Regions from separate parts of the Amorphus suaedae genome, predicted to be linked through region 2. Evidence: predicted binding sites of a transcription regulator. Region 2 holds the regulator's gene; each other region holds the start of a gene.
The links. Region 2 encodes HrcA, which represses chaperone genes, less so after heat shock. Its sites were predicted from a motif close to GTTAGCACTCNCNNNNNGNGAGTGCTAAC; they were not measured.
Positions count from the first base shown of each region.

Region 1: the regulator HrcA is predicted to act here: its motif matches at 5,108-5,136, upstream of groES (co-chaperone GroES).
Region 3: the regulator HrcA is predicted to act here: its motif matches at 4,107-4,135, upstream of groES (co-chaperone GroES).

Region 1 covers NZ_JBRJIT010000001.1:1,577,961-1,585,640, forward strand. The annotation lists gene AB7M35_RS07085 (flavin reductase) at 1-560, opposite strand, end outside; gene AB7M35_RS07090 (helix-turn-helix domain-containing protein) at 1,303-1,746, shown strand; gene AB7M35_RS07095 (hydroxypyruvate isomerase family protein) at 1,904-2,698, opposite strand; gene AB7M35_RS07100 (GNAT family N-acetyltransferase) at 2,860-3,366, shown strand; gene AB7M35_RS07105 (DMT family transporter) at 3,366-4,286, shown strand; gene wrbA (NAD(P)H:quinone oxidoreductase) at 4,294-4,893, opposite strand; gene groES (co-chaperone GroES) at 5,231-5,518, shown strand; gene groL (chaperonin GroEL) at 5,578-7,221, shown strand; gene AB7M35_RS07125 (mechanosensitive ion channel family protein) at 7,481-7,680, shown strand, end outside.
Region 2 covers NZ_JBRJIT010000001.1:3,013,533-3,021,212, reverse strand. The annotation lists gene AB7M35_RS13455 ([protein-PII] uridylyltransferase) at 1-661, opposite strand, end outside; gene hemW (radical SAM family heme chaperone HemW) at 658-1,932, opposite strand; gene rdgB (RdgB/HAM1 family non-canonical purine NTP pyrophosphatase) at 1,917-2,558, opposite strand; gene rph (ribonuclease PH) at 2,564-3,280, opposite strand; gene hrcA (heat-inducible transcriptional repressor HrcA) at 3,494-4,576, shown strand; gene AB7M35_RS13430 (hypothetical protein) at 4,769-5,074, shown strand; gene AB7M35_RS13425 (pyridoxal phosphate-dependent aminotransferase) at 5,310-6,512, shown strand; gene AB7M35_RS13420 (DUF992 domain-containing protein) at 6,683-7,162, shown strand; gene AB7M35_RS13415 (hydantoinase B/oxoprolinase family protein) at 7,406-7,680, shown strand, end outside.
Region 3 covers NZ_JBRJIT010000001.1:2,038,667-2,046,346, reverse strand. The annotation lists gene AB7M35_RS09220 (CatB-related O-acetyltransferase) at 1-631, shown strand, start outside; gene AB7M35_RS09215 (helix-turn-helix transcriptional regulator) at 721-1,431, shown strand; gene AB7M35_RS09210 (VOC family protein) at 1,484-1,855, shown strand; gene groL (chaperonin GroEL) at 1,965-3,599, opposite strand; gene groES (co-chaperone GroES) at 3,649-3,963, opposite strand; gene AB7M35_RS09195 (usg protein) at 4,300-4,569, shown strand; gene AB7M35_RS09190 (PH domain-containing protein) at 4,712-5,074, shown strand; gene AB7M35_RS09185 (hypothetical protein) at 5,395-6,732, shown strand; gene AB7M35_RS09180 (autotransporter domain-containing protein) at 7,020-7,680, shown strand, end outside.

The DNA.
Region 1 (7,680 bases), 1.4 Mb from region 2:
TTTTCCACCCAGGGATGCTCGGCCGTGATGCCGTAGCGGCCCTGGGCGAACACCAGGCCGGCCCGCTCGAACCGCGCGAAGCGCTGCACCTTCCCCACCATGATGATGTGATCGCCGCCGTCATGTTCGGCGTGGCGCGCGCACTCGAACACCGCCGCCGTCCCCTCCAGCACCGGCGCGCCGCCCAGTCCCGGCTGCCAGGCGACGCCGGCGAACTTCTCCGACCCCGGCCGGGCGAAGCGGTTGGAATGATCCAGCTGCTGCTCGGAGAGGATGTTGATGGCGAAATGCGTCGCCTCCAGGAAGACGGCGAGGCTCTTCGCCTCACGCACGATGGACCAGAGCACCAGCGGCGGATCGAGGGAGACGGAGGAAAACGAGTTGGCCGTCATGCCGACGATCTCGCCCGTCACCGGGTGCGCGGCGGTGACCACGGTCACCCCCGTCGCGAACTGGCCGAGCGTCCGGCGCAGCGCCTTGCCGTCGATGGCGGAAGCCCCACCGGCCGAGCCGGATTCGATCGGATCGTCGTGATGGGCCGTCACTGGTTTCGATGTCACAGGTTCCCCGCAACGCTGGCAGATAAGGCGGTCGACGGGAAACCGATTCCCCTCCGCATGGGAAAGACAGCGTGGCGCGAGACCGCCGTCCATTCAAGGAAGCGTCTTTCGGTCGCACCACTTTAAATCGGCTCGGTCGCGATTGCCGCACCCTCGACACAAAATAATCGATAATCCACGTCTGTCGCCACAATCGAAGGGCATGTTCCCGATAGAGGGACGACTGAGGGTATGAACGCCGCCGGCCGCCAGGATTCGCGCGGCCGACTGCATTAGGATGGAGAAATTGAGGTCTAGGCGAGTATAGACAAGGTTTTTTTGCATACCTGCCTTGCTTGCGCCCCCCGGTTGCGCAAAAACGAATGGCATGCATCAATCGATAATTCCAGGTGAAGACGCGTCATCCTGCCCATCACCGTTCACGGCTTCGGCCGGGCTCGGTGCAACCGTTGCGATGTGACCGCCCCCGGGCGCCTCTCATCCGCCGACCCAGAACGCACTTGAGCGGAGTTCACACGTAGGTCTCAGGGTTTGCGGCCGTTACGCCCCAAGGACGCAAGACACATCATGCCAGGCTGTGTTCCGGCCGACCGATAGCAGCCGCATGCGGCCGGCGGATCGGACGCCCCGACCACAACCGACCGTTGGACCTGCTTCCAGCCGACGGTGCCCACAACCGCCCACAACATGCGGGCCTCACGAAAGCCTTCCGATCTACCTTTGGATTAGGAAGCCAGTTTGGATGACAGGAAAGATTAAGATGCAGAACCAGCGTTCCGCCAACTCCATCGACTATCATGTGGGCACCCGTTTGCGGCTTCGGCGCCTCGAACTGGGCATGAGCCAGGAGCGGCTTGCGGAAAAGCTCGGGATCACCTTCCAGCAGATCCAGAAATACGAGCGCGGCACCAACCGCATCGGTGCCAGCCGGCTGCACGACATCTCGATCGCGCTGCAGGTGCCGATCAGCTACTTCTTCGAAGGCGCCGAAGGCGTAAAGCCCGGCCCGATCAGCGGCGTGGATTCGCCGCTCTCCGAAGCGCTGAACGATTCGGCGACCGTGCGGCTTCTGCGGGCCTTCTCCCAGATCGAGGATGCCAGCGTCCGCCAGAAGGCGGTCACCGTGATCGAGGCGATCGCGTCGGCGGCCGGCTCCGAGACCCTGCTGGCCGAGAAGACGGCGTAAGGCCCCTCGCGTTCGGATCGACCCGATCCCGGACGCAGGAGCTCTGCCCGCGTCTCCATCGAAAATCGGACCTGGATCCGACCGGATCGGCGCGCATTGAGGTGCGCGCCGGTTCACTTCCCCTGACGCTCGCCTGCCCCGCCGTCCGGTCGCGGGATCACGCACTCGGCCGCGCGACCATCGCCTGGCGCAGCGAATGCATCCAGCCGAGCCCCGCTTCCGTTCGGCCGGCGGGCCGGTATTCCGCGGAAACGGCGCCCGCATAACCGACCGATCGCAGCAGGCGCAACGCCGTCGTCAGGTCGACTTCGCCGGTACCGGGCTCATGCCTCCCCGGATGGTCGGCGAACTGCACGTGCCCGATCACGTCGGCGGCCCGGTAGATGGCCGCGATCAGGTCCGGCTCCGTTCGGGCGACGTGATAGAGGTCGAACTGCAGCCTGACCGCCGGGTGGTCGATCTCGGCCAGCAGATCCAGCGCATCCTCCAGATTATCGATAAAGTATCCCGGGACGTCGAAGGGGTTCACCATTTCGACCATCACCTGGCGGCCGTCCGGCGCGAGCGCATCGGCCAGTGCCCGGACATTTTCCACCAGAACCCGACGGGTTACATCGGCGGCCTGGCCCGCGGGCGGACGGCCGGTGAGCACGTTGACCATCCGGCAGCCGAGCACGTCGGCGTAGCGCCGCGCAACATCGATGCCCTGGCGAAATCCCTCGACCCGCCCGGCATCGGTCGACAGGCCGACGTCTCCGGCAGCCGGGTCACCGGCGGGCGCGTTGATCAGGTGGATCGGGCATCCGGCCGCCGCCTGGGCGATCAGCTCGGGATCGCTGTCATAGGGAAACTGGATCTCGACCCCGTCGAACCCGGCCGCAGCCGCGGACGGGATCCGCTCGAGAAGCGGCCGCTCCGTGAACAGGAGCGAGATGTTGGCGATCAGCTGCATGCGGCCCCCACGTCACGATCGCAGGTACCATGCGATCCGAAGGTATCGGTTGCAAGACGGCGCGGCCGCTTCCCGGGATGAAGATCGGCGACGCTGCTTGACCGCCCCGCATGGCGGAGGCATGAGCGGAGGGTCGCGCCACAACGGGCCAGGATCTTCCGATGTCCACAACCGAGATCTGCTTCCGTCCCGCGACGGACTCCGACGGGCCAGCCATGGCGCACGTCATCGCGACGATCTTTTCCGACTACCCCAACTGCCATTTCGTGCCGGACGAGTTTCCGGAGCTCGACGCCCCCGCGTCCCACTATGCGGCGCGCGACGGACGCCTGTGGATCGCCGCGAGCGGCGACCGCATCGTCGGGTCGCTGGCGGTCGCCCGGACACCGGATCCGAAGGTGTTCGAGCTCTTCAAGGTCTACCTGCTGCCGGAAGCCCGAGGCGGTGGCCGCGCGGGAACGATGCTCTCCGAAGCGGTGGCATTTGCGCGGGCCGGAGGGGGCACGCGGCTTCGCCTGTGGACCGACACCCGCTTTGCCGAGGGGCACCGCTTCTACGAGCGCAACGGGTTCGTGCGGCTGCCCGGGAGCCGCGCCGTACCGGACGCCTCCGACACGTGGGAGTTCGCCTACACGCGCGACATCGACGATCGCGCGCCGGCGCCGTGATGAGAAACGAAACGGGCTTCGCACCGGTCGCGCTCGTTCTGCTGGCCATCGGGCTGCTGTCGGCCATGGATGCCGGCATGAAGATGCAGGCGATGCTGATCCCTCTGCTGCAGGCGGTCTGGCTGCGCTACGTGACGGCGACCGTCGTCCTCGTCCCGGTGTTCCTCGCCCGTCCGCAGCGACTGACCCGCCGCACGCTGGGCGCCAACGCCCTCCGCGGCGCCATCGTGGCCGCGACGGCCTTGTCCTTCTTCTATGCGATCGCCGTGCTGCCGCTGGCTCTGGTGATCGCCATCGCCTTCGTCGCCCCGTTCTTCATCGCCATCCTCGGATGGCTGCTCCTCGGCGAACCGATCCATCCCCGGATCTGGTTCGGGATCGCCGTCGGCTTCATCGGCGTGCTGGTGATTTTCGGCGGGGAATTGCGGGTCGGCGTGTCGCGCGACCAGATGAGCGGCTTTGCCGCAGCCCTCGCGGGCGCCTTCGGCTACGCGCTGGTGGCGGTGCTCATCCGCCGGCAGGCGGCGACCGACCGGCCACCGACGATGGTACTTCTGCAGACCGCGACGGCCGGGCTTATCCTGACGCCGCTCGCGGTGGCGGTGTGGGAGCCCCTCGACCAGACCAGTCTCATGCTGGGGGTGCTGATCGGTTGTCTCGGCGCATCCGGCCAGCTCGCGGTCGCGGCCGGCTTTGCCCGGGCGCCGGCCGCCCGCCTCGGCGTGCTGGAATACACCGGCTTCCTGTGGGCGGCGGCGTTCGGCTTCGTCTTCTTCTCGGAAATTCCACGCGCCGAGACACTGGCGGGGGCGGCGGTCATCGTCGCCGCCTGTCTGATCGCGCTGCGGCCGAACCGTGCCGAGCCGGCGGGACGTGCGACCGCGCGGGCGCCCTATGTGGATCCCCCGCGCGACCGCTGAGCGCGTGCTAGGCGGCGAGCTTGGCCGCGATCTTCGCGACGTGTCCGCCCTGGTAGCGGGCACCCGCCAGCTCGTTCTCGCTCGGCTGCCGCGATCCGTCGCCATCCGAAAGCGTGGTGGCGCCATACGGGCTGCCGCCACTGATCTCGTCCATCTTCAGGAGACCGCCGAAGGCATAGGGCAGGCCAACGATGACCATGCCATGGTGGAGAAGCATGGTCTGGGTGGAGATGATGGTCGTCTCCTGCCCGCCGTGCTGGGTGGCGGTCGAGGCGAACACCGAACCGACCTTGCCCACGAGCGCGCCGGACATCCAGTGGCCGCCGGTCTGGTCCCAGAAGTTCTTCATCTGGGCGGACATCACGCCGAACCGGGTCGGCACGCCGAGGATGATCGCATCGTAGTTCTTCAGGTCGTCGACCTGGGCGATCGGAGCCTCCTGATCCATCTTGTAGCCGGACGCCCGCGCGACCTCTTCCGAAACGAGTTCGGGAACGCGCTTGATGTCGACCTCGGCGCCCTCGGCACGCGCCCCTTCCGCGACAGCCTTCGCCATCGTCTCGATGTGGCCGTAGCTCGAATAATAAAGAACCAGAACCTTCGCCATTGATCGTACTCCTCGCAGACCGAGCCCGGAAATGGGCTCTGCGTTTCATCCACCCAGATAACCGTGCGGGTTCACGGACACGAGGGGCGGACGTTGAACAGACCGTTGCGGATTAGCGAACCATGCCCACATGCGGCGTGTGATCGGGCGACGAAAAAAGCTGTCCGCCTGATCCCTTGACAGGTCTGGCGGCCCCGCCTACGTCAGGCCCGTCGCTAGCACTCACCTCTGATGAGTGCTAGCGAAGCTGGCGGTCGCTCCTCGGACGGCCGACGGCCTGCTCCGATCCCACCAGGCGGACGCCCGTCCGCTACCGAGTTCAAGAGGGAAGCAAGAGATGAATTTCCGTCCTCTTCACGACCGCGTCGTCGTGCGCCGCATCGAGTCCGACACCAAGACGGCCGGCGGCATCATCATTCCGGACACCGCTCAGGAAAAGCCGCAGCAGGGCGAAGTCGTCGCCGTCGGCGCTGGCGCCCGCGACTCCAAGGGCGAGATCGTCGCCCCGGACGTGAAGTCCGGCGACAAGGTGCTGTTCGGCAAGTGGTCCGGCACCGAAGTGAAGATCGATGGTGAGGATCTCCTCATCATGAAGGAATCCGACATCATGGGCGTTCTCGCGTAAGGCAGGCCGCCGAGGCTCCCGCGACGTCCCCCATCGCACTGACATGAAGGAACAATTCCATGGCTGCGAAAGAAGTTAAGTTTTCGCTCGAAGCCCGCGACAAGATGCTCCGCGGTGTCGACATCCTCGCCAACGCCGTCAAGGTGACGCTCGGCCCGAAGGGTCGCAACGTCGTCATCGAAAAGTCGTTCGGCGCCCCGCGCATCACCAAGGACGGCGTCACCGTCGCCAAGGAGATCGAGCTGGAGGACCGCTTCGAGAACATGGGCGCCCAGATGGTGCGCGAAGTGGCCTCGAAGACCAACGACCTGGCCGGTGACGGCACGACCACGGCGACCGTGCTCGCCCAGGCGATCGTCAAGGAAGGCGCCAAGTCGGTAGCCGCGGGCATGAACCCGATGGACCTGAAGCGCGGCGTCGATCTCGCCGTTGCCGAGGCCATCAAGGACCTCGAGAGCCGCTCGCGCTCCATCGACACCTCCAACGAGGTTGCCCAGGTCGGTACCATCTCCGCCAACGGCGAGAAGGAAATCGGCGAGATGATCGCGTCGGCCATGCAGAAGGTCGGCAACGAGGGTGTCATCACCGTCGAGGAAGCCAAGTCGCTCGAGACCGAGCTCGAAGTCGTCGAAGGCATGCAGTTCGACCGCGGCTACATCTCGCCGTACTTCGTGACCAACTCCGAGAAGATGATCGCGGACCTCGAGGATCCCTACATCCTCATCCACGAGAAGAAGCTCTCCAACCTGCAGGCGATGCTGCCGGTTCTCGAGGCGGTCGTTCAGTCGGGCAAGCCGCTGGTGATCATCGCCGAGGACGTCGAGGGCGAGGCGCTGGCCACCCTGGTGGTCAACAAGCTGCGCGGCGGCCTGAAGGTCGCGGCCGTGAAGGCGCCGGGCTTCGGCGATCGTCGCAAGGCGATGCTGCAGGACATCGCGGTCCTGACGGGCGGCACGGTGATTTCCGAGGACGTGGGCATCAAGCTCGAGAGCGTCACCCCGGAGATGCTCGGCCGCGCCAAGAAGATCTCCATCACCAAGGACGAGACCACGGTCGTCGACGGTGCGGGCGAGAAGTCCGACATCGAAGCCCGCGTGTCGCAGATCAAGGCGCAGATCGAGGAGACCACCTCGGACTACGACCGTGAGAAGCTGCAGGAGCGTCTGGCCAAGCTCGCCGGTGGCGTTGCCGTCATCCGCGTCGGCGGTGCGACCGAGGTCGAGGTGAAGGAGCGCAAGGACCGCGTCGACGACGCGCTCAACGCGACCCGCGCTGCCGTCGAAGAAGGCATCGTCCCCGGTGGCGGCGTCGCTCTCCTGCGCTGCAAGGCCGCGATCTCCAAGCTGAAGTCCGACAACGCCGACGTTCAGGCGGGTATCTCGATCGTGGTCCGGGCCCTCGAGGCGCCGATCCGTCAGATCGCCCAGAACGCCGGTGCCGAAGGCTCCATCGTGGTCGGCAAGATCCTTGAGGACTCCAACCCGGATCTCGGCTTCGACGCCCAGACGGAAGAGTTCGTCAACATGATCGAGAAGGGCATCATCGACCCGACCAAGGTCGTGCGCACCGCCCTTCAGGACGCCGCCTCGATCGCCTCGCTGCTCATCACCACCGAGGCGATGGTCGCGGAGCTTCCGAAGAAGGAAGCCGCCCCGGCGATGCCCGGCGGTGACATGGGCGGCATGGGCGGCATGGGCTTCTGATCTCCCAAGCGACGGCCGAGATCGGCGGACCCTTCGGGGTTCGCCGATCCGACGACGCCCACTTCGGGGCCGGCGGCAACGCCGGCCCCTTTTCTTTGTCCGCGCTTGCCCGATCCGCCCTCCGGCGCGCGAGCCACTTTCACCGTGAGCCGACGCGCGCCCCGGGTTAGGGTGCGCGCCGAAAGAATCGCCGCCCGCGCGGCATGAAGGGACGCACACGTCGCGCCAGCGACATCGATGGCAAGCGAGGGAGCCAACGTTGGACATCATCGACAAGGTCAGCACCGACGCCAATTCGGTCATCGAGCCGATCCTTGCCTGGCTGACGCTCCAGGGCCTTTCCGTCATCTACGCGCTGGTGATCCTGGTCGTCGGCTGGCGCGTGGCGAAAGTCGTCCGCCGCCTCGTCAGGCAGATGCTGGAGCGGACGCGGCGCGTCGACCCGACGGTGCACGCCTT
Region 2 (7,680 bases):
TGGCGGCGATGAACTCGGCCGCGGTGCCGCGCACCACGGATTCGTCGAAGCGCTTGATCAGCTCGGCCGACAGCTCCTCGTCGCCCCACAGCGGCCGTGCCTCCAGCACGGCGGTGCGCACGGTCATGTCCGAGCGGCTCATGCGGATGCAGTCCTCGATGGAGCGCGTCGCGTGGCCGACGGTCAGCCCGAGGTCCCACATCAGGTAGAGGATCGCCTCGATGACGCTCTCCACCCAGGGGGTCTGCTTGTAGGGAAACAGGAACAGGAGATCGATGTCGGAGCCGGGGGCCAGCGTGCCCCGGCCGTATCCGCCCACCGCGACGATCGAGATCTTCTCGGCCGAGGAGGGGTTGTCGGCCGGATAGGCGTAGGAGGTCACCACCTGGGCGATGGCGATGATGAGATCGTCGTGCAGCTTGGCGATGCGGCGGGCGCAGAGAATGCCGCCGCCGTCCTCGCCCAGAAGCCGCTGGATTTCCGCCAGCGCCGCTTCGCGTTCTTCCTTCAGGATGGCCAGGACGTCGCCGCGGGCGAGGTCCCAGTTTCCGCGGTCCTCGCGCAGGCGCTCGACGAGACGGTCCGTCAGCGCCGCGCCGTCGAGAACCGCTTGCGGTCCGTTGGGCACCCGCTTGATGCCCGGGGTATCGGCAAGCGTCACCAGGTTCGCTCCAGTGCGGGCCCTTGTGGCGACCGCTGTTGCTCCGTTGCGCGACCATAGCCGACCGGGGCGTCCGCCGCGAGATGGGTGTGGGCGGCGACCTCGCCGATCAGCGCATTGAGCACCAGCGTGCCGCGCTCGCTGGCGATCAGCCGGTCGTCGGCCCAGCGCAACAGCCCCTCGTCCTCCAGCGGCGCCAGCGCCGCGCGGTCGATGACGCGTCCGGTGCGGTTGCGGAGGCGGGTGAGGTCGATCCCCTCGGTCAGTCGCAGCCCCATGACCAGGAACTCCTCGGCGCTCTCCTCGTGGGTCAGCGGCGCGTCCTCCACGTAGCCGTGGCCGTCGGCTTCCACCGCACCGCGCCACGTCTCCGGCAGCTTGGCGGCCACCGTCGCATGGCGCACGCCCGCCACCGTCAGCCGGCCGTGGGCGCCGGGGCCGATGCCCACGTAGTCGCCGCCGCGCCAGTAGGTGAGATTGTGCCGGCATTCCGCGCCGGGCGCGGCATGGTTCGAGACCTCGTAGGCGGGCAGGCCGGCGCCGGCGGTGATCGCCCGGGTCGCCTCGAACAGGTCGGCGCCCAGGTCGTCGTCGGGGATGACGAACTTGCCGGCCTGGTGCAGCCGGTAAAAGGGCGTCTCCTCCTCGATGGTCAGCTGGTAGAGCGACAGGTGATCGGGGCCGAAGTCCAGCATCTCGCCCAGCTCGCGCTCCCAGGCGGCCAGCGTCTGGCCGGGGCGGGCGTAGATCAGGTCGCAGGAAATCCGCGAGAAGGTCGCGCGCGCGATGCCGATCGCCCGTCGCGCCGCGGCGACGTCGTGAAGCCGGCCGAGGAAGCGCAGCTGGTCGTCCTCCAGCGACTGGATGCCCAGCGAGACGCGGTCGACGCCGGCAAGCCGGTAGCCGGCGAAGCGGTCGGCCTCGACGCTCGACGGGTTGGCCTCCAGCGTGATCTCGCAGTCGTTGGCGATGCGCCAGGTCCGGCTCACCGCGTCGATGACGCGCCCGATCGTCTCCGGCGCCATCAGCGACGGCGTGCCGCCGCCGAAGAACACGCTGGTGACCGTGCGGCCCGGCACTCGCTCGGCGGCGAAGGCGAGCTCGCGCACCAGCGCGTCGGCGTAGGACGCCTGGTCGACGCCGCCGTGGCGGACGTGGCTGTTGAAGTCGCAGTACGGGCATTTGGCCGCGCAGAACGGCCAGTGGACGTAGACCGCGAGGCTGCCCTCGCTGCCCGCCGCCGGATCCGCGAGGGTCAGCGCGCCAGGCACGTTTCCGCCAGCGCCTTGAAAGCGCGCGCGCGGTGAGAGAGCGCTGTCGCCGCCCCGGGTCGCCATCCGTGCTTCTCCTCCGCCGTCATCTCTCCGAACGTCCGCTCGAAGCCGTCGGGAAGGAATATGGGGTCGTAGCCGAAGCCTTTCTCCCCCCTGGGCGGCCAGACCAGCGTTCCAGCCACCTCGCCGGGGAACACCTCCACGTGGCCGTCGGGCCAGGCGAGCGCCAGCACGGCGACGAACTGGCCGCGTCGCTGGTGGGGCGCGACCGCGCCGAGCCCCTGGAGCTTTTCCTCCACGTTGCGCATCGCCTGGGCGAAATCCTTGTCCGGGCCTGCCCAGCGCGCCGAATAGATGCCGGGCTCGCCGCCGAGCGCGTCCACCGCCAGGCCCGAATCGTCGGCGAGCGCCGGCTTGCCCGAGGCCGCCACGGCCGCGCGCGCCTTCAGGACGGCGTTCTCCACGAAGGTGGTGCCGGTCTCCTCCGGCTCCGGCAGGCCGAGGTCGGAGGCCGCCGTCACGGTGATCGGGAAGCTCGCCAGCAGGTCGCGGATCTCGCGCACCTTGCCGGCGTTGTGGCTGGCGACGACGAGTTCGCCTTCGGTGAAGGTGCGGACGGTCATCGCGGTCAGCTGATCGCCAGCTTCTGCAGCTCGACGAGCTGGCCGATGCCGAGCTCGGCGAGGTCGACGAGGCTCGCGAACTCCTCGCGGGAGAACGGGGTGCGCTCCGCCGTGCCCTGGATCTCGATGATCCCCTTGGAGCCGGTCATCACGAAGTTCGCGTCGGTCTCCGCCTCGGAATCCTCCGGATAGTCGAGGTCGAGCACCGGCGTGCCGCGGTAGATGCCGCAGGAGACGGCCGCCACGTGGTCGCGCAGCACCTGTCCGCCGCGCAGCATGTTGCGCGAGGCCATCCAGTTCAGGCAGTCCGACAGCGCCACCCAGGCGCCGGTGATCGCCGCCGTGCGGGTGCCGCCGTCGGCCTGCAGCACGTCGCAGTCGATGGAGATCTGGCGCTCGCCCAGCGCCTTGCGGTCGACGACGGCGCGCAGCGAGCGGCCGATCAGCCGCTGGATCTCCTCGGTGCGCCCGGACGGCTTGCCGGCCTTCACCTCGCGCTGCATGCGGGTGTTGGTGGCGCGCGGCAGCATGCCGTACTCCGCCGTCACCCAGCCCTCGCCGCTGCCTCTCAGCCACGGCGGGATGCGCTCTTCCAGGCTCGCGGTGCACAGCACGTGGGTGTGGCCGAACTTGACGAGGCACGACCCCTCGGCATGACGCGAGATGCCGCGCTCGAGCGATACGGCTCGCAGTTCGTCGGGCGCGCGGTTGGATGGGCGCATGCGGATGGTCTCCCCTGGGGGTGTCTCGGGTTTGCGGGGCCTAGTAACCAGCTTTGCCGGGAAGCGTAAAGGCGCGGCGCCGGTTCGGCCTTGACGGATGGTGCGCTGGCGCCAGCATAGGCTTACATAGGCAGTCGAGGGATCGGCCGGTCGCGGACGCGTCCTGCGCGTCGCGCGGCAGCGATCCCGTCCCATCACCTGGAGGCTTGCGCCGTGGCATCGGATCGCTGGATCGAACCGCCACACTCGAACCTGGTCGACCTCGACGCGAGGTCCCGGGACATCTTCAAGCAGATCGTCGAGTCCTACCTGGACACCGGCGAGCCCATCGGCTCGCGCAACATCTCCCGGCGGCTGACCACCGTGCTGTCGCCGGCCTCGGTGCGCAACGTCATGGCCGACCTGGAATCGCTCGGGCTCATCTACGCCCCGCACACCAGCGCCGGTCGCCTGCCCACCGAGCAGGGCCTGCGCTTCTTCGTCGACGCGCTGCTGGAGATCGGCGACCTGTCGGACCAGGACCGCGCCGGCATCGAGGCCCAGGTGCGCGCCGGCGGCTCCGACCGGGGGCCGGACGCGCTGCTGCACGAGGCGAGCCAGATGCTGTCGGGCCTGTCGCGCGGCGCCGGCGTCGTGGTGGTCTCCAAGGCCGACCTCCGGGTGAAGCACGTCGAGTTCGTGCGCCTCGACGCCGCCTCGGCGCTGGTGGTGCTGGTCGGCGAGAACGGCTCGGTGGAGAACCGCATCGTCGATCTTCCGCCCGGCCTGCCGTCTTCGGCGCTCACCGAGGCGACCAACTATCTCAACACCCACATCCGCGGGAAGACGCTCGCCGAGGCAATCACCGCGCTGAAGACCCTCAAGGTGCAGCAGCAGGCCGAGCTCGACGACCTCACCCAGCGGCTGGTCGACGCCGGCATCGCCACCTGGGCCGGCAGCGGCAGCAACGGCGACGGCACGCTGATCGTCCACGGCCGCGCCAACCTGCTGGAGGACCTCACCGCCCAGGAGGACCTGGAACGCATCCGCCGGCTGTTCGACGACCTGGAGAGCAACAAGGAGCTGCTGCAGCTCCTCGATCTCGCCGACGACGCCGACGGCGTGCGCATCTTCATCGGGTCGGAAAACAAGCTGTTCTCCATGTCCGGCTCGTCGCTGGTCGTGTCGCCCTACCGCGACGAGGACAACCGGGTGGTCGGCGTCCTCGGCGTCATCGGGCCGACGCGGCTCAACTACGGACGGATCATCCCGATGGTCGACTACACCGCCCGTCTCGTCGGCCGGCTGGTGCGCTGAGCCGGCGGGGGGCGCCCCGGCGGCCCGGAAATGCGGCTTGAATGAGACACCCGGCGCAAAAAGTCGCCATTTTCCCGAATCGCGTGGGTGCCTCGAACCGATTCGCGGTTTATATGTTTCCCTCAAGTGTTTGTGCGTCGTTCGGGGCCCGGGGGGTCTTCGGGAACCGGCTGCAGGGAGATCGAGGGTATGATGAGGAGCTTCGCCGCAACCGCACTGGTGCTGCTGGTGACCGTGCCGGCCGTTCCGGCTCTGGCGCAGCCCACTCCGGAGATCACCGTGACGCCGGGTGGCTACGCTTATCCCGGCCCCTACGGTCCGAACCTCCCCGGCGTCTACATGCTGACCAATTCCGGCCTGCCCACCGGCCCGGACATCAACAGCGGCCAGCTCAAATCGCCGAACCTCGACATGCCGGTCAACGGCCTCACCTACGACCAGCCCATGGGCCCGGTCGACGGGTGGAACGGTGCCGTTGGCCCGGGCTTCGCGTTCTAGCGCCTCTCCGGGCGGGCGGCTCCGGCCGCCCGGCAGGATCGGTTTCCGGTTACATCAAGGATCACCACGGTCCGGCCCGCGTGGGCGCGCGAAGCAGCAGGAAGGCGAGGCGGGAGACCGCGTCGCCAGATCACCATTGCGTTGCAGGCACGTGCGTGCGGGTTCGCGTGCGCTCCCCGGGGCGGGGCGCCGGACCAGCCCCCTCTCCAATCCCCTGAACTGAGGTACAGACAAGATGGCTCTTCTCGCCGACTCCCTGAGCCGCGTTAAGCCGTCCGCGACCATCGCGGTGACCAACAAGGCGGCCGAACTCAAGCGCGCCGGCCGCGACGTGATCGGTCTCGGCGCCGGCGAGCCGGACTTCGACACCCCGGAGAACATCAAGGAAGCCGCCATCGCGGCGATCCGCTCCGGCAAGACGAAGTACACCGCGGTCGACGGCATTCCGGAACTCAAGGAAGCCATCGTCGAGAAGTTCAAGCGCGAGAACGAGCTGACCTACAAGACCTCCCAGGTGTCGGTCGGCACCGGCGGCAAGCAGATCCTCTACAACGCGCTGGTGGCCACCCTGAACCCGGGCGACGAGGTGATCGTGCCGGCACCCTACTGGGTGAGCTATCCCGACATGGTGCTGCTCGGCGGTGGCGAGCCCGTGGCGGTCGAGACCAGCAGCGACACCGGCTACAAGATGACGGCCGCGGCGCTGGAAGCGGCGATCACGCCGCGCACCAAGTGGCTGATCCTCAACTCGCCGTCGAACCCGTCCGGCGCCGCCTACACCCGCACCGAGCTCGGCGAGATCGGCGCGGTGCTGGCGAAGCACCCGCATGTCTGGGTGATGACCGACGACATGTACGAGCATCTCGTCTACGACGACTTCGCCTTTACCACGATCGCCCAGGTGTGCCCGGAGCTGATGGACCGCACGCTGACGGTGAACGGCGTGTCGAAGGCCTACGCCATGACTGGCTGGCGCATCGGCTATGCCGGCGGCCCGGAGCAGCTGATCAAGGCGATGGCCAAGATCCAGTCCCAGTCGACCTCCAACCCGTGCACGATCTCCCAGTGGGCCGCCGTCGAGGCGCTCACCGGCCCGCAGGGCTTCATCGCGGAGAATAACATCATCTTCAAGGAGCGGCGCGACCTGGTCGTGTCGATGCTGAACCAGGCGACCGGCATTTCCTGCCCGACCCCGGAAGGCGCGTTCTACGTGTTCCCGTCCTGCGCCGGCACCATCGGCCGCACCTCCCCGTCGGGCAAGGCGCTGGAGACCGACGAGGACTTCGTCACGGAACTTCTGGAACAGGAAGGCGTTGCCGTTGTCCAAGGCAGTGCGTTCGGTACCGGACCCAACTTCCGCATCTCCTATGCCACCTCCACGGAGGCATTGGAGACGGCCTGCGAGCGGATCCAGCGGTTCTGCGGCAGCCTCCGCTAGGGGCGCCGTCCGCCGGATTTCTCCGGCAGCGGGTTCGTCCTGGGTGCACGCCTCCGAGCCCCGCGCATGGCGCGCGGCTCGGCCCGGCCGATCAGGCCGGTGTGGAAAGGCTGGTCCGGGGGGCGGAGCGATTGGCGCTCCCGCACCCGGATGCACACAGGAGATTTCGAATGTTCAAGACCGCTGCTGCCGCTGTCGCGCTCACCCTTGTCGCCGCCTCCGCCGTTCCGGCCGCCGCCCAGGAGCGGGCCAAGGTCGGCGTTCTGGAGTGCAACGTTGCCGGCGGAACCGGCTTCATCTTCGGCTCCACCAAGGATCTCACCTGCGTCTACAAGTCGGCCACCAACGACGTGACCCAGGCCTATGCCGGTACGATCAACAAGTACGGCATCGACATCGGCAAGACCGACCAGAGCCAGATCGTCTGGGGCGTGCTCGCCGCCGGCGAGAAGTTCGATCCGAACATGCTCGAGGGCAAGTATGTGGGCGCGACGGCTGAAGCCACGGCCGGCGTCGGCGTCGGCGCCAATGCGCTGATCGGCGGCTTCGAGCGCTCGGTCACGCTGAACCCGCTCAGCGTCCAGACGCAGACCGGCATCAACATCGCCGCCGGCGTCGCCGACCTGACGCTCGTCGGCACCAACAAATAAGACCGTCCGGCCTGCCTCGGCAGGTTGCTTCGGACCGGGCGCCCGCTGCGCGCCGGCCGAACGGCGGATGATCAGGGCGCCGGAGGATTTCCTCCGGCGCCCTTTTTCGTATCCGGCCGCGGCCTGTTCCGATCCGTCCTTGCTGCGCTGCGACTTCGCCTTTGAACTGACCCGGCGGCCAAGGCTAAAAGGGTCGGGAGCCATCGACCGATGGGCGCAGCGGCGGCGAAGGAGTAAGGCTTCATGGATGCGGGCAAGTGGAGCTTCTGGGTCGATCGCGGCGGCACCTTCACCGACATCGTCGCGCGCGCGCCCGACGGCGGCTTCCACACCCGCAAGGTGCTGTCGGAAAACCCGGAGGCCTACGAGGACGCGGCCCTGCACGGCATCCGCGACCTCATGGGGCTGGACCCGGCAGCCGCCATCCCGTCGGGCCGGATCGACGGCATCAAGATGGGAACGACGGTCGCCACCAACGCGCTCCTGGAGCGCAAGGGCGACCGCACGCTGCTGCTGGT
Region 3 (7,680 bases), 970 kb from region 2:
GATGGTGGTCGAGCAGACGGTCCACCTGTCGCAGGTGATCGACCATCCGCGGATCGAGGTCGGGGATTTCTCCTACTACCACAATTTCCAGGTGCTGCCGGACTACGCCGCCTTCCTGGCGCCGTACCTGTTTCCGCTCAGCCCGGAAAAGCTGGTGATCGGCAAGTTCTGCCAGTTCGCCCACGGGGTCCGCTTCATCACCAGCTCCGCCAACCACGACGCCAGCGGCTTTTCCACCTATCCCTTCCCGACCTTCATGCTGACGCCGGGGATGACCCGCGACGACATCCTGGCGCTGTTCGACATCCCCGGCCGCAAGGGCGACACGGTGATCGGCAACGACGTGTGGATGGGCATCGATTGCCTGGTGATGCCGGGCGTGACCATCGGCGACGGCGTGATCTGCGCGGCGCGTTCGGTGATCACCCGCGACGTTGCGCCCTACACGGTCGTCGGCGGCAATCCGGCCCGGCCGGTGCGGCGGCGCTTCGACGAGGCGACGATCGAGGCGCTCCAGGAAATCCGCTGGTGGGACTGGCCGGCCGAGGTGATCGAAGCCAACCACCGGGTGATCAGCGGCGGCGATCTCGATGCCCTGCGCCGGGTGGCCGCGTCGGTGTCGCGCGGCTAGCGGCGACGACGGGCAGGGACGCGCTCGAGAGTTGGGCTCGTCGAACATCCTGACATGATCTGGCAGCAGCATCGTGCGATGCTGGGACCATGTCGCGCTCCCAACGTCTCTTCGACCTTCTGGACCTGCTGCGCACCCGCCGGCGCCCGGTGAGCGGGCAGGTGCTCGCCGACGCGGTGGGCGTGAGCCTGAGGACGGTCTACCGCGACATCGCCACCCTGCAGGCCATGGGCGCCGCCATCGAGGGGGAGCCGGGGCTCGGCTACGTGCTGAAGCCCGGCTTCCTGATGCCGCCGCTGATGTTCTCCATCGAGGAGCTGGAAGCGCTGATCGTTGGCTCGCGCTGGGTGGCGGAGCGGGGCGACGACCGGCTGAAGGGGGCGGCCACGGAGGCGCTGTCTCGCATCGCGGCGGTGCTCCCGAAGGACCTCCGCGACGAACTCGATGCCTCCACCCTCGTCATCGGTCCCGGCCGGGAGATCCCGCCGGACGCGCTCGATCCGGCGCTGCTGCGCGCGGCGATCCGCGCCGAGCGCAAGCTCGCGATCGACTACGGCGATGCCTCCGGGGCGGCGTCGCGGCGGACCGTCTGGCCGTTCGCGCTCGCCTACTTCGATCAGGTGCGGGTGCTCGCCGCCTGGTGCGAGCTGCGCCAGGACTTCCGGCACTTCCGCACCGACCGGATTCGCTCGGCGGAGATGCTGCCCGAGCGCTATCCGCGGCGGCGGCAGGTGCTGGCGCGGGAATGGGAGGCGGCGCGGGCGCGCCGGCAGGCGGATGAGGCTGCTGACAAAAACTGACAGCAGGTGCGTCTAGGGTCGGTTCCATCGCAACACGGCAACGGAGCCGACCATGACCGCCCATACCGTTCTTCTCTACGTGTCCAGCCCCGAAGCGAGCGCCCGCTTCTACGCCGACCTGCTGGGCCTGGAGCCCGCGCTCGTCAGCCCGCCGTTCGCCCTCTTCAAGCTCGCCTCCGGCACCGAGCTCGGCCTCTGGGATCCGAACGTCGTCCAGCCCGCGCCGGACGGCGGGGCGGGCGGCGGCGAACTCGGCTTCAAGGCGGCGAGCCCGGAGGAGGTCGATGCCACCTACGAGACCTGGAAGGCGCGCGGGGCGACGATCACGCTGCCGCCCACCAGCCTCGGTTTCGGCCGCAGCTTCGTCGCGGTGGACCCCGACGGCCACCGGCTGCGCGTCTACGCGATGTCCCACGACGTCTGAGGGCTCGGGCCCCCGGGGGCGCGACACGAAAAAAGGCGCGGGATCGCTCCCGCGCCTTCGATCGTGTCCAGGAGGCTCGGGCGGCGAACCGCCCGAGCCGACTTGGACCTTAGTAGTCCATGTCGCCCATGCCGCCCGGCATGGCGGGAGCGCCGCCATCCTTCTTGGGCTTCTCGGCGACCATCGCTTCGGTGGTGATCAGCAGGCCGGCGATCGAGGCGGCGTCCTGAAGGGCGGCGCGCACGACCTTCGTCGGGTCGATGATGCCCATCTTAAACATGTCGCCGTATTCGCCGGTCTGGGCGTTCCAGCCGAAGCCGAACGTATCGTTCTCGAGGATCTTGCCGACGATGACCGAACCCTCTTCGCCCGCGTTGATCGCGATCTGGCGGGCCGGAGCCTGGATCGCCCGGCGAACCATGGCGATACCGGCCTTCTGATCGGCGTTCGCGGAGTTGAGGCCGTCGAGCACCTTCATGCAGCGCAGGAGAGCGACACCGCCGCCCGGAACCACGCCTTCTTCGACGGCCGCACGGGTGGCGTGCATGGCGTCGTCGACGCGGTCCTTCTTCTCCTTCACCTCGACTTCGGTCATGCCGCCGACGCGGATGACGGCAACGCCACCGGCGAGCTTGGCCAGACGCTCCTGCAGCTTCTCACGGTCGTAGTCCGAGGTGGTCTCCTCGATCTGCGCCTTGATCTGCGACACGCGGGCTTCGATGTCGGACTTCTCGCCCGCACCGTCGACCACGACGGTCTCGTCCTTCGTGATGGAGACCTTCTTGGCGGTGCCAAGCATGTCGACCGTGACGTTCTCGAGCTTGATGCCCACGTCCTCGGACACCACGGTGCCGGCGGTCAGGACGGCGATGTCCTGCAGCATCGCCTTGCGGCGATCGCCGAAGCCCGGCGCCTTCACGGCCGCGACCTTCAGGCCGCCGCGCAGCTTGTTGACCACCAGGGTGGCCAGCGCCTCGCCCTCGACGTCCTCGGCGATGATCAGAAGCGGACGGCCCGACTGGACCACGGCTTCGAGCACCGGCAGAAGCGCCTGCAGGTTGGAGAGCTTCTTCTCGTGGATGAGGATGTACGGATCGTCGAGCTCGACGCGCATCTTCTCCGCATCGGTCACGAAGTACGGCGAGATGTAGCCGCGGTCGAACTGCATGCCTTCGACGACTTCGAGTTCGGACTCGAGCGACTTGGCTTCCTCGACGGTGATGACACCCTCGTTGCCGACCTTCTGCATCGCCTCGGCGAGGTAGCGACCCACTTCGGTGTCGCCGTTCGCGGAGATGGTGCCGACCTGGGCGATCTCTTCGTTGGAGGAGATCTCCTTGGCCTTCGCGGCGAGCTCGGCCAGAACCGCCTGGACGGCGAGGTCGATGCCGCGCTTCAGGTCCATCGGGTTCATGCCGGCGGTCACCGCCTTGGCACCTTCCTTGACGATCGCCTGGGCGAGAACGGTCGCCGTGGTCGTGCCGTCACCGGCCATGTCGTTGGTCTTCGAGGCCACTTCGCGCACCATCTGGGCGCCCATGTTCTCGAAGCGGTCTTCCAGCTCGATCTCCTTGGCGACGGTGACGCCGTCCTTGGTGATGCGCGGGGCGCCGTAGGACTTTTCGATGACGACGTTGCGACCCTTCGGGCCGAGGGTCACCTTGACCGCGTTGGCCAGCGTGTCGACGCCCTTGAGCATCTTGTCGCGAGCGGCGGTCGAAAACTTAACTTCTTTGGCAGCCATAGTGATGTTCTCCCTTGAGAGACTGCGTTGACGGCAAGAGCCGTGCGGATTACGCGGCGGCCTTGGCGGCGGCGGTCCCTTCCAGGACACCCATGATGTCGCTCTCCTTCATGATGAGGAGATCTTCACCGTCGATCTTCACTTCGGTGCCGGACCATTTGCCGAAGAGGACGCGGTCGCCGGCCTTGACGTCCGGCGTGACGAGTTCGCCGGCTTCGTTGCGGGCGCCCGGGCCGACGGCGATGACTTCGCCCTGCTGCGGCTTTTCCTGGGCGGTATCCGGAATGATGATGCCGCCGGCGGTCTTGGTTTCGGATTCGATACGGCGGACGACGACGCGGTCGTGTAGCGGCCGGAACTGCATGATGTGTTCCTCCTGATGAACCAGATTTCTGATTTCGGTGACTGAAAGTCCCCCGCACGGGCCGCATCCGTCTTCGGCAGGCGGGCCGTGTGGTGCTGAGATGGGAGGGCCCATCACCGGTAGCAAGGTACCTGACACACTTTCTTGGCACTCGCCAGCGGAAAGTGCTAACAGCCCCGCCGCGCCGCCGGCCATCCATGCGGACGCGAGATTGGCAGCAATCGCGGGGGCGTGCTGCCAACTATCTGAAATCAAACATAAAAATGGAAAGCCGTCTTGCCTTCGGCGGGGTTGCAATGCACCATTTCACAGGCGCTTGCAACACCGAGGGGACCGATGATCGATTCCGCTTTCGACCGCCAGATGGACGGCTACGGGCTGACCACCGCGAAGATCCTCTACCGGATGCCGGATCACCCGGCGCTGCTGCAGACCTATCTGTGGCAGGACTACGATCTCGCGCCCGCCTTTCCCGAGCTCAAGCGCTTTCTGGAGTTCTGGCGCCGCGAGCTCGACGGCGCGCTGCATTCGGTCGACATCGGCTACCGGCAGCTGATCGGCGGCTGGGAATGGCGGTCGGTGGACGCGCTCTCGCACCTCCACTGATTTCGTCGGCGCGAAACCGTCGCGATTTGGGTAGGGTGGCCTCGCGGGCCGTGCAGGCCGGCGCCGATGGTCGCGTGGGCGACGTCGCTCCGGCAGCGCGCACCCGCTTCGCGCCGTCTTTCCGCAGGTCAGGATTTCCCCGATGCCCATCCGCTACCAAGCCCATCCGTCGATGTTCAAGAGCCATCCGTTCCTGTTCATCCTGTGCGTGATCCTGATCCCGGCGGTCGTCGGGGTGATCGCGCTGATCGTCTGGTGGCTGTTCAACCGCGCCACCACGGTCACCGTCGGCGACGAGCGGATCGCGCTGGACCGCGGGCTGCTGTCGAAGGAGCACACCGAGATCGAGCTGTCGTCGATCCGCACCGTGAAGATCGACCAGTCGCTGCTCGACCGCATGCTCGACGTCGGCACGCTGCGCATCTACACCGCCGGCGACGCGCCGGAACTCGAGATGAAGGGCCTTCCGGAGCCGGCGAAGCTGCGCGAGGTCCTGCGGCCCTGAGCCGCCCTGCCGGCCGTGCAAGGCGGCCGGATCGCCCGCGGGCGGACGATGGGGCAGGTCGGCGATGGAACGCCGCCGCGCCAGCGCCGTTGCTGTCCGGGGCCCGAAGCATCGGGTGATTCTTCGGAAATCGGGGCGGTCGATCGGCCGCCGCCACACCTTCTCCCAGTTTTGGCGTAGATGTTCGGCGCGAGAGGCGTTGAACATCGCATCCAGAAGTGGATGCTGATCACACCCGTGCCGGCGGAGACCGCCGGCACCACGGCGAAAACGGTGTTCCGAACCAGGCCGGTCCGGTGCGCTCGACGGGAGAGACTTCTTTGACCACAGCGCGATTTCGTTGCAGCGCCTGCGGAGAGCCGCTGGTTCGCCCCGTTCTGAGCTGCCCCTATTGCGGCGCCTTCCGATCGGCCGTCGCGCTCGACGGGACGGAGCCGCCGCCGCCGCGCGCCGACGGCGATGCGCCCGAGACCCTGCCGCCGGAGGCCGCCTGGAGCGAGCCAGCCGAGGCGCCCCGTCGCGACGAACGCGACGTGGCCGAGGCGGACGAGATCCATCCGCATCCTGCAGACATGCATCCCGCCGAGGCGCCGCGCGACGTCGCGCCCGACCCGGCCTTCGTCCCGCCCGAGCCGCCGATGGCCGAGCCGGTCCGGCCGGCGCCGCCGCCGATCGACGACGAGCCGGCCGGCCCGACGCTGGAGACTGGGGCGGACGCGGATCGCGACGACGCGGACGATGAGCTTGAGGAGCCGTACGAGGAGACCGCCGGGCCGCGGCCCGCCGAGGACCGCTCCGTGCTCGGCGCGGTGCCGGGCGCCGGACGCGCGGCCGAGCCCGATCGCGGCCGCCGCGCCGGGCGGGTCGAGCCGACCGTGTCGGGCGGACGTCCGCGCCCGCCGCTCACCGCCGAACCCCGCCGCGCCGGACGTCTCGATCGCGGCGCCGCCGTGCCGCCGGCCGACGACGAGGCGACCGTCGAGCAGGACCGTGACGACGACGGCGTCGAGGGGCCGCGGGAGCCGGCGATGCCGCGCGCCCCGTCGCGCCGCCGGCGGGCCGAGCCGGAGCTGCGCCGTCCGGTCGGCGAGGCCGCGGCGGCGGGCAGCGCCTGGCTGGCGTCGGACGCCCGGGACACCGACGGCGAGGACGAACCCTCCATCGACGACGTGCTGGAGGAGGCCGAGCCGCAGCCGCGCCGCAGGGGCCGGCGCCGCGCCCGGGACGACTACGGCTCCGCACAGGACGATCATCGCGAGAAGCGGCGCGGCAACGGCGGCTGGATCGCCCTGCTGCTGTTCCTGCTGGTGATCGCCGGCGGCATCGCCTACGCGGTCTACTGGATCGACAAGGCCGGCCTCACCGATCTGCTCCGCAGCCCCAACCACGAGGTCTCCAGCCTCGGCGAGGCGAGCGAGGTGTCGGTGCCGGGGGAATGGACGACCGTTCCGACGCCCGGCGCGGGCGGGGCGAGCGAGGTGCTGGTCAGCGCCGACGGACCGTTCCGCATGCGCGTCGACGGCACCGTCTACACCCTCGACGGCTCGACCGCCGTGCGGGTGCCGGTGAAGGACTCCACGCTCCTGGAGCTGAAGGCGCTGGGCAACCCCGTCACCGCCAGCGTCACGCGCCTCGGCAACGCCGCCGGCGCGCAGTAGGGGCGGTCAATCCCGGGCGCGCCAGCGCGCGCCCGGCCGGTGGATTGCGCGCGGCGATTGCCCCATCGGTTGCAATCTGAGGTCATTCCTTTGCTAGGCTCGTCACCTGCTCGGTAATCGACCGGAGGTGGCGGGTGGGACAGCGATTGCCGGGGCGTGCCGAAGGGGAGCGGGCCGGTTGCGGCGCGGCCGGCATGCCCGGCCGGCCGGGGAACGCGCCGACGACGTCTTCCTCCCGTTCATCGCGGGGCCGCCATGGCCTCGGAGCCGCTCTCGCCGGCCTCCTCGTGGTCGCCGCCACCGGCGTGGCCGAGGCCCAGAACTGCAAGTCCGACGGCGGGCTGCGCTATCTGGGGAACGCCGCTGACGCGTCCGAATCGGTCTGGCTGTCGGGCACGGTGGCGGGGTCCTTCGAGCTCGAGGCGGCCCAGCAGAGCCAGGTCGTCGACCAGTGGTCGCTGACCAGGAGCGGGCTGCACGTGTCGCGCTCGCCGGTGGTGTCGTCCGGCAACGGCGGGACCCACAAGCTCTACGCCACCGGCAACGGCAAGCCGTGCCTCATCGATACCCAGAACCAGAAGGGCGGGATCACCCTGCCGCCCAACATCACGCTGCCCGGCATCGTGCTGCCGCCGATCGGCAACCTGTTCCCGGACTTCCAGCTTCCCTCGCTGCCGGGCGGCGCGACGCCGCCGATCGGCAACGTGCCCATCGGCGGGCTGATGCCGACCCGGCCCGGCGCGCTGCGGCCGCCATCGGGGGTGACCCCGCCGGTCGGGACGGTGCCGCCGACGGGGGTGATGCCGACGCGGCCCGGGGCGCTGCGGCCGCCGTTGGGAGTGACGCCGCCGATCGGAACGGTGCCGCCCTCGGGCGTCATGCCGACCCGGCCGCCGGGGACGGCCGTGACACCGATCGCGACACTGCCGCCGACGGGCGTCATGCCGA